DNA from 3 places in the Lysinibacillus sp. G01H genome. Region 3 is predicted to be linked to each of the others. Evidence: riboswitches for the same ligand, from Rfam matches in the RefSeq annotation. Region 3 holds a riboswitch; each other region holds the start of a gene.
The links. A riboswitch is a leader RNA that binds a small molecule or an ion and turns the genes downstream of it on or off. The one in region 3 is predicted to bind S-adenosylmethionine.

Region 1 (4,190 bases), 1.8 Mb from region 3:
ATTGGTATACAGGTACAGAAACGCCGAAAAAAATGACAATTGAATAATTATTGGCAACGAAAATCCACTTCTCTGATGAAGTGGATTTTTCCATTGTTGAATAAAGATCATGTCACTAGAAAAAGACCTTTTAGAAAAGTGATGGGTGACAGCACCTCTCGATAAAATGAGTAGTGAACACCTTTGCTAAAAAGTGAGTGGATTGTAGCGATAGCGGAGGAAGCGGCTCGCCCACAGGAAAGCAAGTAGCCTGCATTAGAAATTCTATGGATATTTTTGTTTTCAACACTATGTAAAGTGGCTGGGTCAAAAGTGTTTCAGCCAACAAAAATACCGAACTATCCACTGAAATGCTCACGAAGTGTTTTGGAATAGTTCGGTTTTTCTAGTTGTCATGTTTTGTTAATTTAGAGATTATTTAGCTTATGTTCCAGCCTTTTTCTCATTATCGATTTATCCAATAAAAAGCACCAGGACAAACTAATGTTTCCTTTGTTCGTTTAGGATCCTTTAATGTCACACCAAATGGTCCCTCTTTGACATGGCCAAGTGTCATTGCCATCGCACTCTCTTCCTCATAGAAATCTAAACGCATATTCGGTAGCTGTAGTGACATATACTGCTCATACTGCGTAGGCACTGGTAGCTGTAACACCTCTTGCCACAGTTTTACTGTTGCCTGCATGTCCTTGACGTAGAATTGGACGGATTCCATCGTGATAGCCTGTTTTACATCAATGGCACCACTTGCCTTTAATTGAACCAAACGCTCTTCATTTTCCTCCGCCCATTCAATTAAAAATGGAAAATCAATTGGCAGATCTGGCTTACCAAAATGCAGTAGCTTCCATTCTACCACCGTGCCATCTGGTCTTGTTCTGCTACATGCATCTGGTCCATATACTTCATAGCCCAATGCTCGCAAGCGTCGACCCTCTTCGTCAATATTTTTTGTGCGCAGAGCAATTCGAGAAAATCCCTGGCGCTCTTGATCACGTTTAAACGTATAATGTAGGGAATATGGGTATTGTGCCGCTTGCTCAAATAAATCACGATCATAGATAGCAATTTGTTCAATGTAGCTTAAGCCAAAGTAGCTTAACGTATTATAAGTCCCCCACATCGTGTGCTGCCCACCATTCACTGTATGGACATTTCGTTTATTGAAGAAAACCTTTATATTTTCTGGTGACTCCACTTGATGAACCAGATGATCAAAATATAAAGTCATGGCCATTCCCCTTTCTTTCCCCATTACCTTTACCTGTATGTTTGATTAGTTTAAAATTTACTCAAGAAAAGGAGTTACTAGTAGGATATGAAAAAAAGTTTCGTTTACCTACAAACTCCGTTCACTAATTTCATAAAGAGGTGATTTGAATGACAGATTTAGTAGCTGCTTTTAAATTGGCATTAGGTAATTATCCTACAGGCGTAACAGTTGTCACGACATGTCATGACACAAAACCGATTGGCTTAACCGTCAATTCCTTTGCATCTGTTTCAATCGACCCGCTCCTTATTTTGTGGTCACTCGATAAAAAATCTCAGCTCCATCCCTATTTCACGACTGCGCCAAATTTTGCGGTCAATATTTTAGCGAGTGATCAAGAGCATTTATGTACACTATTTGCTAGTAAAATCCCTGATCGCTTTGCACAAGCATCATGGTCAACTTCCTCTTTAGGACTACCGATTTTACATGATACCGCAGCTAATTTACAATGTAAAACATTTCAGCAAATCGATGCTGGCGACCATACCATTTTTATTGGGCAGGTCGTAGACATTACAAATGCTCAAAAAGAGCCTTTGCTGTATCATCGCCGTCATATCGGTCCCATACCAAAAAGCTTTTATAGCTAGCCTTTACACAAAAAAAGGCCACTTGTAAGCACAGGAAATCCTTCATGCTTATAGGTGGCCGTTTGACATAAGTTCTACTGAAATCATTGTTATTTTTTCTGCGGAAATCTCTGCTTTTCAAGCCTATTAATTTGCACAATCACACCATCTTGAATCGTAATATGCACTTCACCAAATTCAAGATTTTGAATCGCCTTCGCAATTGCCTCTAGTTTCTTATCATCTACTTTTACTGACTGAGCCATACGATACACCCCTTCTTTTTTATCCTTATTGTTCATAAAGAGGCCAACGCATCAAACTGATTGATAGCCCCTCCTATCTCTCAGACACCATCTGTTGGATTTGGCACCTGTTTTTCGGTTGCCGAGGCTTCATTGGGCCAAGTCCCTCCACCTCTCTTGATAAGAGTACTGCGTTTCTTGAAAATAATTCTATAATTCTGCTATAGGAATGTCAATACAAAATATTAGAAAACCTAGCTGAATACTATGCAATATGTCGTTTAGATTAAAAGACTCCCTTTACCTAAAGTATTTTATGCCTAGTCAGTGAGAAATAGATGGCAATCCATTAATTTATTACAAGCTCCATTTCCTCATCATGAATTCAAGTGGGCCTCGATGATGTTTAGCCCTCCACCATACAGAAACAACGACACATCCTAAAAAATAACAGCAGGCATACAGCATGGAAAAAGCAAGTGTTTGGTTCTCCAGCCTTTGGCAAACAATTAGTATTCCAATGCCTATAACAACATGGCCAACATAATGCGTTAAAGACATTTGTCCTGTTAATATGAAAGATTGAATTACTTTATTTTTACATGTCTCTACAAGATAGATGGAGCCCACGATGATGACAATAGCCGAAGCCGAATTAGATAGGACATACATCACATTCGGTGGAATCGGTCCTGTATCAAATAAATACAATGCACTCTCTACATCTAATAAATGAATGGTTGTCAGCTTAATGAATAACCTTGAACAAGCCTCAGTCATGATAACTAGCAATAAACCTGTCACCAGTAAGTTTTTTCTTAATGTATGATTTGTTAAATCTAATGTGCCCATTACCATACCTATCAGAAAGAAGCAAATCCAGGGGAATAGAGGGTGATAGCCATTAAACATCAAATTTCTTATAAATCCTGCTGGTGTCCAAAAATCAAGATACTCTAGTAACACATATGTTGGATGCCAACCAGCAAGGTAACTAAATTGAATTTGGAGCCATTGTGAAAGGATAAGGATGGCACCAATTATGAAGATCATCATTTTCTTGGATTGGGCAATCAACCAAGCAGCAACAAACATATACACGCCATAATAATGTAATATATCTCCCGTCCAGCCGATCGCATACAATATTATCCCTATCGTAAATAACAAAAGCGCCCTCTTCCACAAAGTAAGTCGATTCTGACGAAGAAGGATTGGGTCCTTACTCTCTCTAGCTTGACGAGTCATGAAGGCTGTCCCTATCCCTGCTAGCATGACAAATACGGCCGAAGCACGTCCCTCGAAAAGATGTTGGAAGGCAATTAACCATCTTGAACCATTCGTTGTAGAACCTGTTATGACGCCAAAATTGACAATGAACATGCCAAGCATGGCGAGAGCTCTTGCAAAATCAAGACCTTCAATGCGCCGATCATTATTTCCCTTTATCATTTTTGCCCCCTTGAATAACGCTATGTACTGCCTCCTTCCAAATAGCCCGATAGTTCAATTGGTTGCCTGTTAACATGAAATTACCGATATTATCATAGACCAGGGCTAGCATCTGGGCCTTCGCTTCTAGATGGGGAGTATCCTCTAGCACTCCTAGCTGTACGCCATATCGTAGGATAGCAACAAAGCTGGTTAAAAAGCTGGTTTCTAGCTCTACTAATTGTCTTTTATAGTTTTCATCGCGAGCTGCTAATAGTACATATTGATTAAATATTTTATTAAAATAAGGGTCCTTGTCCTGTGCCTCAATAGAATTATAGCCTAGCTTAAGTAATTCCTCCTTAAAATTAGCGGAAGAAAGCTCTTTATAATCCACAGCGACATCATGTTGAATTTCTTTATATAATTCATCAAATATGAAAGCAATTAATTGATCTTTTGATTGAAAATAATAGTAAATGGCTGGTTTTGAAATACCGACCTCTGTAGCAATCATTGCTAAGCTTGTTTTTTCAAACCCATTTTCCGCAAACATCCCATAAGCAATTTCTATAATCTTTTGAAAAGTTTGTTCTTTATTTCCCATTATTACCCTCCTTTTTTACCGACCGTTAAGTAAATATTATAGGATCCTATCCTTTTAGACAA
Region 2 (4,190 bases), 1.6 Mb from region 3:
TTTGAAGAGACTGTTCGCTTTGCGAAGGAACACAATATTATCGTATCACATGATTTTGCTTATGGGGCAATAGGATTTGACGGTAATAAACCAGTTAGCTTCCTTCAAGCAAAGGGTGCAAAAGAAGTAGGAGTTGAAATGTATACATTATCGAAAACCTATAATATGGCTGGCTGGCGTATAGGCTTCGCTGTAGGGAATGCCGAGATTATCGCTGCTATTAATCTTATTCAGGATCATCTGTTTTGTAGTCAATTCCCTGCCATTCAACAAGCCGCAGCAGTAGCACTGACAGCTTCCCAACAATGTTCGGATGAACTACGAGCTACTTATGAGCGTCGCCGCAATGTACTCATTGAAGAAGCTCGACGAATTGGCTGGCATGTTACGGCTCCAAAAGGCTCCTTCTTCGCATGGCTTCCTGTACCACTAGGCTATACAAGTGAACAGTTTGCTGATCTTTTGCTCGAAAAAGCTGATATCGCTGTAGCAGCAGGTAATGGCTTCGGTCAATATGGTGAAGGCTATGTACGCGTAGGGTTGCTAGTTAGTGAGGAGCGCTTACGTGAAGCAATCCATAGAATCGAGCAATTACAATTGTTTAATAGATAATGATGAGGGCGTATCCTGTAGCTATCCCTAGCTACAGGATCATTAATATTTTTCAATTTTCCTTGGTTGCCCTAAATCATTTTCTAATGGATAAAATTGAGCATGACCTGTTTCATCATCCCATTTTCGAATATGTTGAATACCTTGTACCTCTGCCAACACGATGTCAGCAGTAATAACAGGGTTTCCCCCTTTTATTAAATGCCCACCCGATACAACACCCCATTGATCGCTCATAGAGCCATGGAAATGTGTCTCATATCCACCATCTCGTTTACACACCACACCTGAACCTTGAATAAATTCTAATGGTCCCTCTTTTTCCATCACATCACTAAAACGAACTTGAATTTGAGCTGTTTCATCTGGCACTAAATAAACAAAGCTACTTTTTTGAAAGCTGCCAATACAGCTTACAATTGTGGCTGACTCTATATTATTCTCTTCGCAAAGCGCTTCAATCCCTTCAATGATATCTGTTCCCGTTAGAAAACGAGCACTAATAACCTTACCAAATGAACCTATACCATAATTAACTCTAACAGACATTGTTATCCCTCTTTTGCGTCGAAATATTATAATTATATAAAAAATTTAAAAATTATTTATTGACTTACTATACCCTATAAATTATATTAGTTCTATCGGAATTACAAAAAAATATTATAAATCTCTTATCAAGAGTAGCTGAGGGACTGGCCCTATGAAGCTCGGCAACCTCCTTTTTTAAAGGAAGGTGCTAAATCCTGCAAACGAACTTCGTTTGATAGATAAGAGAGGACATCTTTTCATGAGCCTCTCTTAATTTGTAAGAGAGTTTTTTTATTTTCAAAAAACCGATAAAAACAATCTTGGAGGTATTTTCATGAAAAAGAAAAATAAATTTTTAGTAGGTTTAGCAAGTCTAACATTAGTAGCAGCTTTAGCAGGCTGTGGCTCTAAAGAAGATAGTAAAAGCCAAGCTGAAGGAATTGATGAAAAGAAAATCGTTGTAGGCGTCACTTCTGGTCCACACGAACAAATTGCAGAAGTAGCCGCTAAAGTAGCAAAAGAAAACGGGCTAGAAGTAGAGCTAAAATCATTTTCTGACTATGTTTTACCTAATACATCCTTAGCTGAAGGTGATCTTGATGCGAACAGCTATCAACACGAGCCTTTCCTGGATACATTTAATAAAGATCATGATACAGATTTAGTACCAGTGGGCAAAACGATTTTAAATCCAATGGGTATCTACTCTGAAAAATATAAATCCTTTGATGACATTCCTGACGGTGCAACGTTTGGCTTACCAAATGACCCAACGAATGGAGCGCGTGCCCTCTTTGTTTTACAGGAAGCTGGCTATATTCAGTTAAAAGATGGCGCAGACTTAACAGCCTCGATTCGTGATGTAGAAGAAAACAAAAAGAATTTAAAATTCATTGAATTAGAGGCAGCTCAAATTCCTAAACAACTTAGTGAAGTAGACGTAGCAGCTATTAATACAAACTTTGCATTAGAAGCTGGTATTAACCCTAAAGATGACTCTATTTTATTGGAATCTACTGATTCTCCATACGTGAACTATATTGTTGTACGTGCTGAAAATGAAAATGATCCAACAATTAAAAAGTTCGTTGAGGCTTACCAATCTGATGAAGTACGTCAATTCATCGAAGAAGAATTCAAAGGTTCAGTAATCCCTAGTTGGTAATACATTCAGGAAGCTTCTATAAAGCCGAAGAATCTGTCGAAATTCCTCTATAGGAAAACGAGCAGATTCTTGCTTTTTAGAAGGTGGAGAAAGGAGCAAACAGTCGCATGATTCAATTACAAAATATCTCAAAAGAATTCAAGTCTAAAAAAGGCATCATAAAAGCTGTGGATGGCATTAATCTTCATGTAAAAAAGGGACAAATTCATGGTGTAATCGGCTATAGTGGTGCTGGTAAAAGTACACTCATTCGTTGCGTTAATCTACTCGAACGTCCTACAGCAGGAAAAGTAGTGATAGACAATGTAGATATTACGACCCTTTCTCTTCAAGAATTACGTCAAACACGCCAAAAAATCGGGATGATCTTCCAGCACTTTAATCTATTAAAAACAGCAACAGTTTACAATAATATTGCAGTTCCCTTAAAGCTTCTAGGCTATAAAGAGGCGGAAGTAAAAAACCGAGTAGCTAAGTATGCTGAAATTGTCGGTTTAACAGATAAACTTGATAGTTACCCAAATCAACTTTCAGGTGGTCAAAAACAGCGTGTGGCTATTGCACGTGCCCTAGCACAGGAACCAGAGATTTTACTTAGCGACGAAGCAACAAGTGCACTTGATCCTGAGACAACGGAAGCCATTCTTGAATTGTTGTTAAAAATTAATCGTGAATTAGGCATTACGATTCTGCTCATCACACATGAAATGAATGTAATTCAAAAAATTTGTGATGAGGTTTCTGTTCTAGAATCAGGGAAAGTTGTGGAATTTGGCACAGCGATTGAACTTTTTGCGAAACCGAAGCACCCTACAACGCGAAAGTTTTTAAATACAATTTCACAACGTAATTTATCCCCCTCTCTTATTGAGCAATTAAATGTTTCAGGAAGTGTAATCCGTTTAACATTCCTTGGTGAAAGTACTGGTAAGCCATTATTAGCAGAAGTCACTAAGGTATACGATGTGCAACCAAATATTTTAACAGCAAATATTATTGAATTAAAAAACGGTATTGTCGGCAATATTGTGGTGCATTTACATGGCGAAACGCAGATTGTCCAAAAGGCGTTAACTTATTTTTCAGAAAATGGCGTGGCAGTGGAAGAATTAGGAGGTGCGTTCAATGAGTAGTATCCAAAGTTTCTTTACAGATTGGTCAGATGTTATTGGCAAAGCAATTATCGAAACATTTCAAATGGTCGGAATTTCATTGTTATTCTCCATTCTGATTGGTATTCCATTAGGGCTATTAATTGTTTTAACACGACCAGGACAATCCTTTGAAAATAAATTTTTCTATCAGTTTTTTAATCTATTTATCAATATTGTTCGCTCTGTTCCATTTATCATTTTATTATTCTTCATCTTACCTTTTACCAAGTTAATTGTAGGTACAACAATTGGTGTTAAAGGTGTAATCGTTCCGCTAGTTGTTTACACAGCTCCTTATATTGCACGACTGATGGAATCTGCGCTTTTAGAAGTGGATTCAGGAGTAGTAGAAGCCTACACAGCCATGGGTATTAAACGTCGCCATATCATTTGGCATGTCCTATTACGTGAAGCTCGACCATCTATTATATTAGGCTTAACGATTGCCACAATAGGATTAATTGGTGCAACAGCAATGGCAGGAATGGTTGGTGCTGGCGGTTTAGGTGACCTTGCCTATCGTTATGGTCATTTACGCTATGAGGTTGATGTGATGTATGCAACTGTCTTTATCTTAATCATCCTTGTGCAGAGCATTCAATCCATCGGTAACCGCTTCGCCGCGAAGTTGAAAAAAGACTAATAGGAGAATGAAGATGACAAACGAAATTTATGTAGAGAAAAATGGCTATATTGCAACGTTAGTATTAAATCGCCCGGAAAAACGG
Region 3 (4,190 bases):
CGAGTTTCTGGATCAACAGCTACGTTTTCTAATACAGAGCCGAAGCGGATTGCATTGTAGATTTCTGGTTCTTTTTCAGCAGAAAGGTTGATTGTTTTTGCATAGCAACCACCCTCAATGTTGAACACACCATTATCAGACCAACCGTGTTCATCGTCACCGATTAGCTTACGATCAGGATCAGCTGATAACGTCGTTTTACCAGTACCAGATAGACCGAAGAATAACGCCACATCGCCAGCTTCACCAACGTTTGCTGAGCAGTGCATTGAAAGAATACCTTGTTGTGGTAATAAGTAGTTCATGATACCAAAGATAGATTTTTTCATTTCACCAGCATATTCTGTACCACCAATTAAAATAATTTTCTTTTCAAGTGATACGATGATGAATGTTTCAGAAGCAGTACCATCAACCGCAGGATCTGCTTTAAAGTTAGGAGCTGAGATGACAGTGAAGTCAGCAACATGAGAAGCTAATTCATCTGCTGTTGGACGGATAAATAATTGATGAGCAAAAAGATTGTGCCATGCGTATTCATTAATAACTTGAATGCTTAATTGTGAATCTTTGTCAGCACCTGCAAAGCCTTTGAATACGAATAACTCGTCACGTTCTTTTAAATATTTTATTACTTTTACATATAGGTTATCGAACACTTCAGAAGAAATTGGTTGGTTTACTTTACCCCAGTCAATTTGATCTTTTGTGCTTTCTTCTTCTACCGTATATTTATCTTTAGGTGAACGACCAGTGTATTTGCCAGTTTCTGCACGAACTGCGCCATCTACTGTTAACATTGCTTCACCACGAGATGTAGCTTTTTCTGCTAATTGTGGTACTGAAAGTTGAACATTAATGTTACCGCCGTTTAATAATTCCTTCAGTTCGTTTGCAATTTCTACTGAATTCATCGATTAAATACCATCCTTTTTTATAGTATTCCCTTGATTTAGAGGGATTTTTTCTTAATTTCAAAAATAGTATAACACAATTGCTTAAATAATCTATACTAATTAAGAAATTATTTTAGAGTTTTTACCACTTTTCAATAAACTGACAAAAAATAATGTTTTTCGAGGAGAATACCATCAATCCTACTGTAATTAGGCATGAAGATTGAGCCACACATATGTTACCACAAGTAGCTAGGTATGTTGTAGGGATTAATTTGCTTCTATTTACATCATCATCCAAGTATGAAAAGTTTTTGTGTAATAAGTTCTTTCCTTTCTATACAGTAATACATAAGAAAATATTTGACAACGTTCGACCTTTTCAGTAACATGAGATTGAACGGATACTCTTATCCCGAGCTGGTGGAGGGTCAGGCCCTGTGAAACCCGGCAACCTGCATGAACTATTTCACGACATGCGTTGGTGCCAACCTGATGCAAGGGAACATCCCTTGAACGATAAGAGTGAAAGGTTACGCAGTCATTATTCCTTTCCTCATGTAAAGTAACGTGAGAAAAGGATTTTTTTATTGTTAAAAATCAATGTAAAGGTAAGTATATGTAGTTCTTTCCTTATTATAATGACGGATCTTTCGAAATCCTCGTGTTAAAAGCAGCAGTAACGGCTTGAGAGTTCAATCCTTAGGAGCGGACTTGACATGGGTAATGAGTACCGTATTCATACACAACTACTTATTGTAAGAGTATTTAGGAGGAAAACCAAATGACAAACCGTCGACTGTTTACATCAGAGAGTGTAACAGAAGGACATCCAGATAAGATTTGTGACCAAATCTCGGATGCCATTTTAGATGCTATTTTAGCAGAAGATCCAAATGCACGTGTAGCGTGTGAAACAACTGTAACAACAGGATTAGTATTAGTAGCAGGAGAAATTACAACTTCTACTTATGTAGATATTAAAGGTATTGTTCGTGACACTGTAGCTGAAATTGGCTATACACGAGGTAAATATGGCTTTGATGCTGAGAACTTAGCGGTGCTTGTGGCAATTGGTGAACAATCACCTGATATTGCTCAAGGTGTTGATCAGGCATTAGAGGCACGTGAAGGCTCTATGACAGATGCAGATATTGAAGCAATTGGTGCTGGTGACCAAGGCTTAATGTTTGGCTATGCATGTAATGAAACACCAGAGCTAATGCCATTACCAATTAGCTTGGCACACAAATTAGCACGCCGTTTAACAGAAGTACGTAAATCAGGTGAACTTGCCTATTTACGTCCTGATGGTAAAACGCAAGTAACGATAGAATATGATGACAATAATGTACCGGTTCGCGTGGATACAATTGTTATTTCAACACAGCATGATGAAGAAGCAACACTTGAACAAATTCAAGCAGATTTAAAAGAATTTGTTATTGCACCAGTTGTACCAAGTGAATTATTAGATGCTAATACGAAATACTTTATCAATCCAACTGGCCGTTTTGTAATTGGTGGACCAAAAGGTGATGCTGGATTAACAGGACGTAAAATCATTGTTGATACATACGGTGGTTATGCACGTCACGGTGGTGGTGCCTTCTCAGGTAAGGATGCAACCAAGGTAGACCGTTCAGCGGCATATGCAGCACGTTATGTAGCGAAAAATATCGTAGCAGCTGGCTTAGCAGAGCGTGCTGAAGTGCAACTCGCTTATGCGATTGGCGTTGCGCAGCCTGTTTCCATTGCTGTCGATACATTTGGCACAGGTAGAGTGAAAGAAAGCGAGATCGTTGAATGGGTACGCGAGCTATTCGATTTACGCCCAGCAGGTATCATTAAAATGCTTGATCTTCGTCGTCCCATTTATAAACAAACTGCTGCATATGGACATTTTGGTCGTACAGATTTAAATGTACCATGGGAGCAAATTGATAAAGCAGACGCGTTACGAGAAAAAGCATGTTTATAAACTATTGAACTAAAGTAATGAAGTCATTAGAAAATTATTCTAATGTATTAATAAGCAAAGGAGCAATATTGCTCCTTTTGTTTTTTTATAAAAAATACCTCGCTAGGATTCGTGAACATATTCGGTACACGAAAACGCGAGGGATTTTTTCGTTGGTATTAATTTTTTTGTGTAGATTATTTATTTTTGAAGTGATTTATAATATTGACCTTTTTCTGCGTATTCTCGTACGATGCGTTCCATATCCTCTTTATCCTCAGCATTTAATTCTCGGACAACTTTTGCTGGACGACCTAAAGCTAGACTATTTGGAGGAATGACTTTACCAGGAGGTACTAGGCTTCCTGCTCCAATAAATGCACCTTCTCCAATCTCAGCTCCGTCTAAAATAATGGATCCCATACCAATTAAGGCATTTTTGCGAATTGTACAACTATGTAAAGTGACTTGGTGTCCAACTGTTACCTCATCTTCAATAATGAGCGGATATTTTGGGCTTTGGTGTAAACAGCAAAGATCTTGAATACTGACACGTTTACCGATAATCGTTGGGGAAACATCACCACGAATAACCGTATTAAACCAAATGGTTGTTTCGGCGCCAATTGTTACGTCGCCCGTAACAGTTGCATAATCAGCAATGAAAACAGATGGATCGATCTTTGGCGTTTTATCTTTAAATGGATAAATCATGAAAATCGCCTCTTTTCTTTCTATAATGTAGTATTATCGTATCAAATACGCAACATTATGGAAATATAAAATTAAAATGTGCTATTTATTTCGATATAATCAAAGTGTAATTATTTTTTAGGAGGACTATGTAAATGTGGAAATGGGAAGCTGATGGACAAGCAAAAGCTGTGATTGCTATTCTTCATGGTGCTTATGAAAATCACCGTTGGTATGCATGGCTGATAGAGAAATTAAGATTAGAAGGCTTCCACATAGTCATGGGGGATTTACCGAATCATGGGGGTAATGCAAGGTTTGCTCGAGTCCATGATGAAGACTTCAAATTGTACAATAAGTATACAAGAAACCTGATTGAGAATGCTTTTTCATATAATTTACCAACCTTTGTAATAGGACATGGACTAGGTGCAACATTAATCCTCCATACAATGCAAAAGAGACAATATGAATGTGCGGGCATTATTTTAACATCACCTTGGTTGCAACTAAAGCTATTACCAGGTAAATTAACAAATGCTTTAACAAGTCTAAGTGCGTTAACAGCGAATGTTAAATTGACACATGACATTACATTAGAGAAATTAACGCGTAGTGTTGAAGGCAGAGAAGAAATGAAA

Region 1: linked by a shared signal. The riboswitch ahead of PSR12_RS08120 (YezD family protein) and the one ahead of metK (methionine adenosyltransferase) in region 3 are both predicted to bind S-adenosylmethionine.
Region 2: linked by a shared signal. The riboswitch ahead of PSR12_RS02215 (MetQ/NlpA family ABC transporter substrate-binding protein) and the one ahead of metK (methionine adenosyltransferase) in region 3 are both predicted to bind S-adenosylmethionine.

The regions. Positions count from the first base shown of each region.
Region 1 is NZ_CP118397.1:1,673,459-1,677,648, reverse strand. It holds gene PSR12_RS08135 (amphi-Trp domain-containing protein) at 1-47, shown strand, start outside; gene PSR12_RS08130 (VOC family protein) at 446-1,231, opposite strand; gene PSR12_RS08125 (flavin reductase family protein) at 1,381-1,866, shown strand; gene PSR12_RS08120 (YezD family protein) at 1,956-2,111, opposite strand; SAM riboswitch class I at 2,182-2,277, opposite strand; gene PSR12_RS08115 (DUF418 domain-containing protein) at 2,448-3,542, opposite strand; gene PSR12_RS08110 (TetR/AcrR family transcriptional regulator) at 3,526-4,128, opposite strand.
Region 2 is NZ_CP118397.1:460,900-465,089, reverse strand. It holds gene PSR12_RS02225 (pyridoxal phosphate-dependent aminotransferase) at 1-612, shown strand, start outside; gene PSR12_RS02220 (PPC domain-containing DNA-binding protein) at 655-1,161, opposite strand; SAM riboswitch class I at 1,284-1,389, shown strand; gene PSR12_RS02215 (MetQ/NlpA family ABC transporter substrate-binding protein) at 1,478-2,308, shown strand; gene PSR12_RS02210 (methionine ABC transporter ATP-binding protein) at 2,416-3,441, shown strand; gene PSR12_RS02205 (methionine ABC transporter permease) at 3,434-4,105, shown strand; gene PSR12_RS02200 (enoyl-CoA hydratase/isomerase family protein) at 4,119-4,190, shown strand, end outside.
Region 3 is NZ_CP118397.1:3,503,972-3,508,161, reverse strand. It holds gene pckA (phosphoenolpyruvate carboxykinase (ATP)) at 1-914, opposite strand, end outside; SAM riboswitch class I at 1,304-1,422, shown strand; gene metK (methionine adenosyltransferase) at 1,681-2,877, shown strand; gene PSR12_RS17710 (gamma carbonic anhydrase) at 3,058-3,570, opposite strand; gene PSR12_RS17705 (alpha/beta hydrolase) at 3,705-4,190, shown strand, end outside.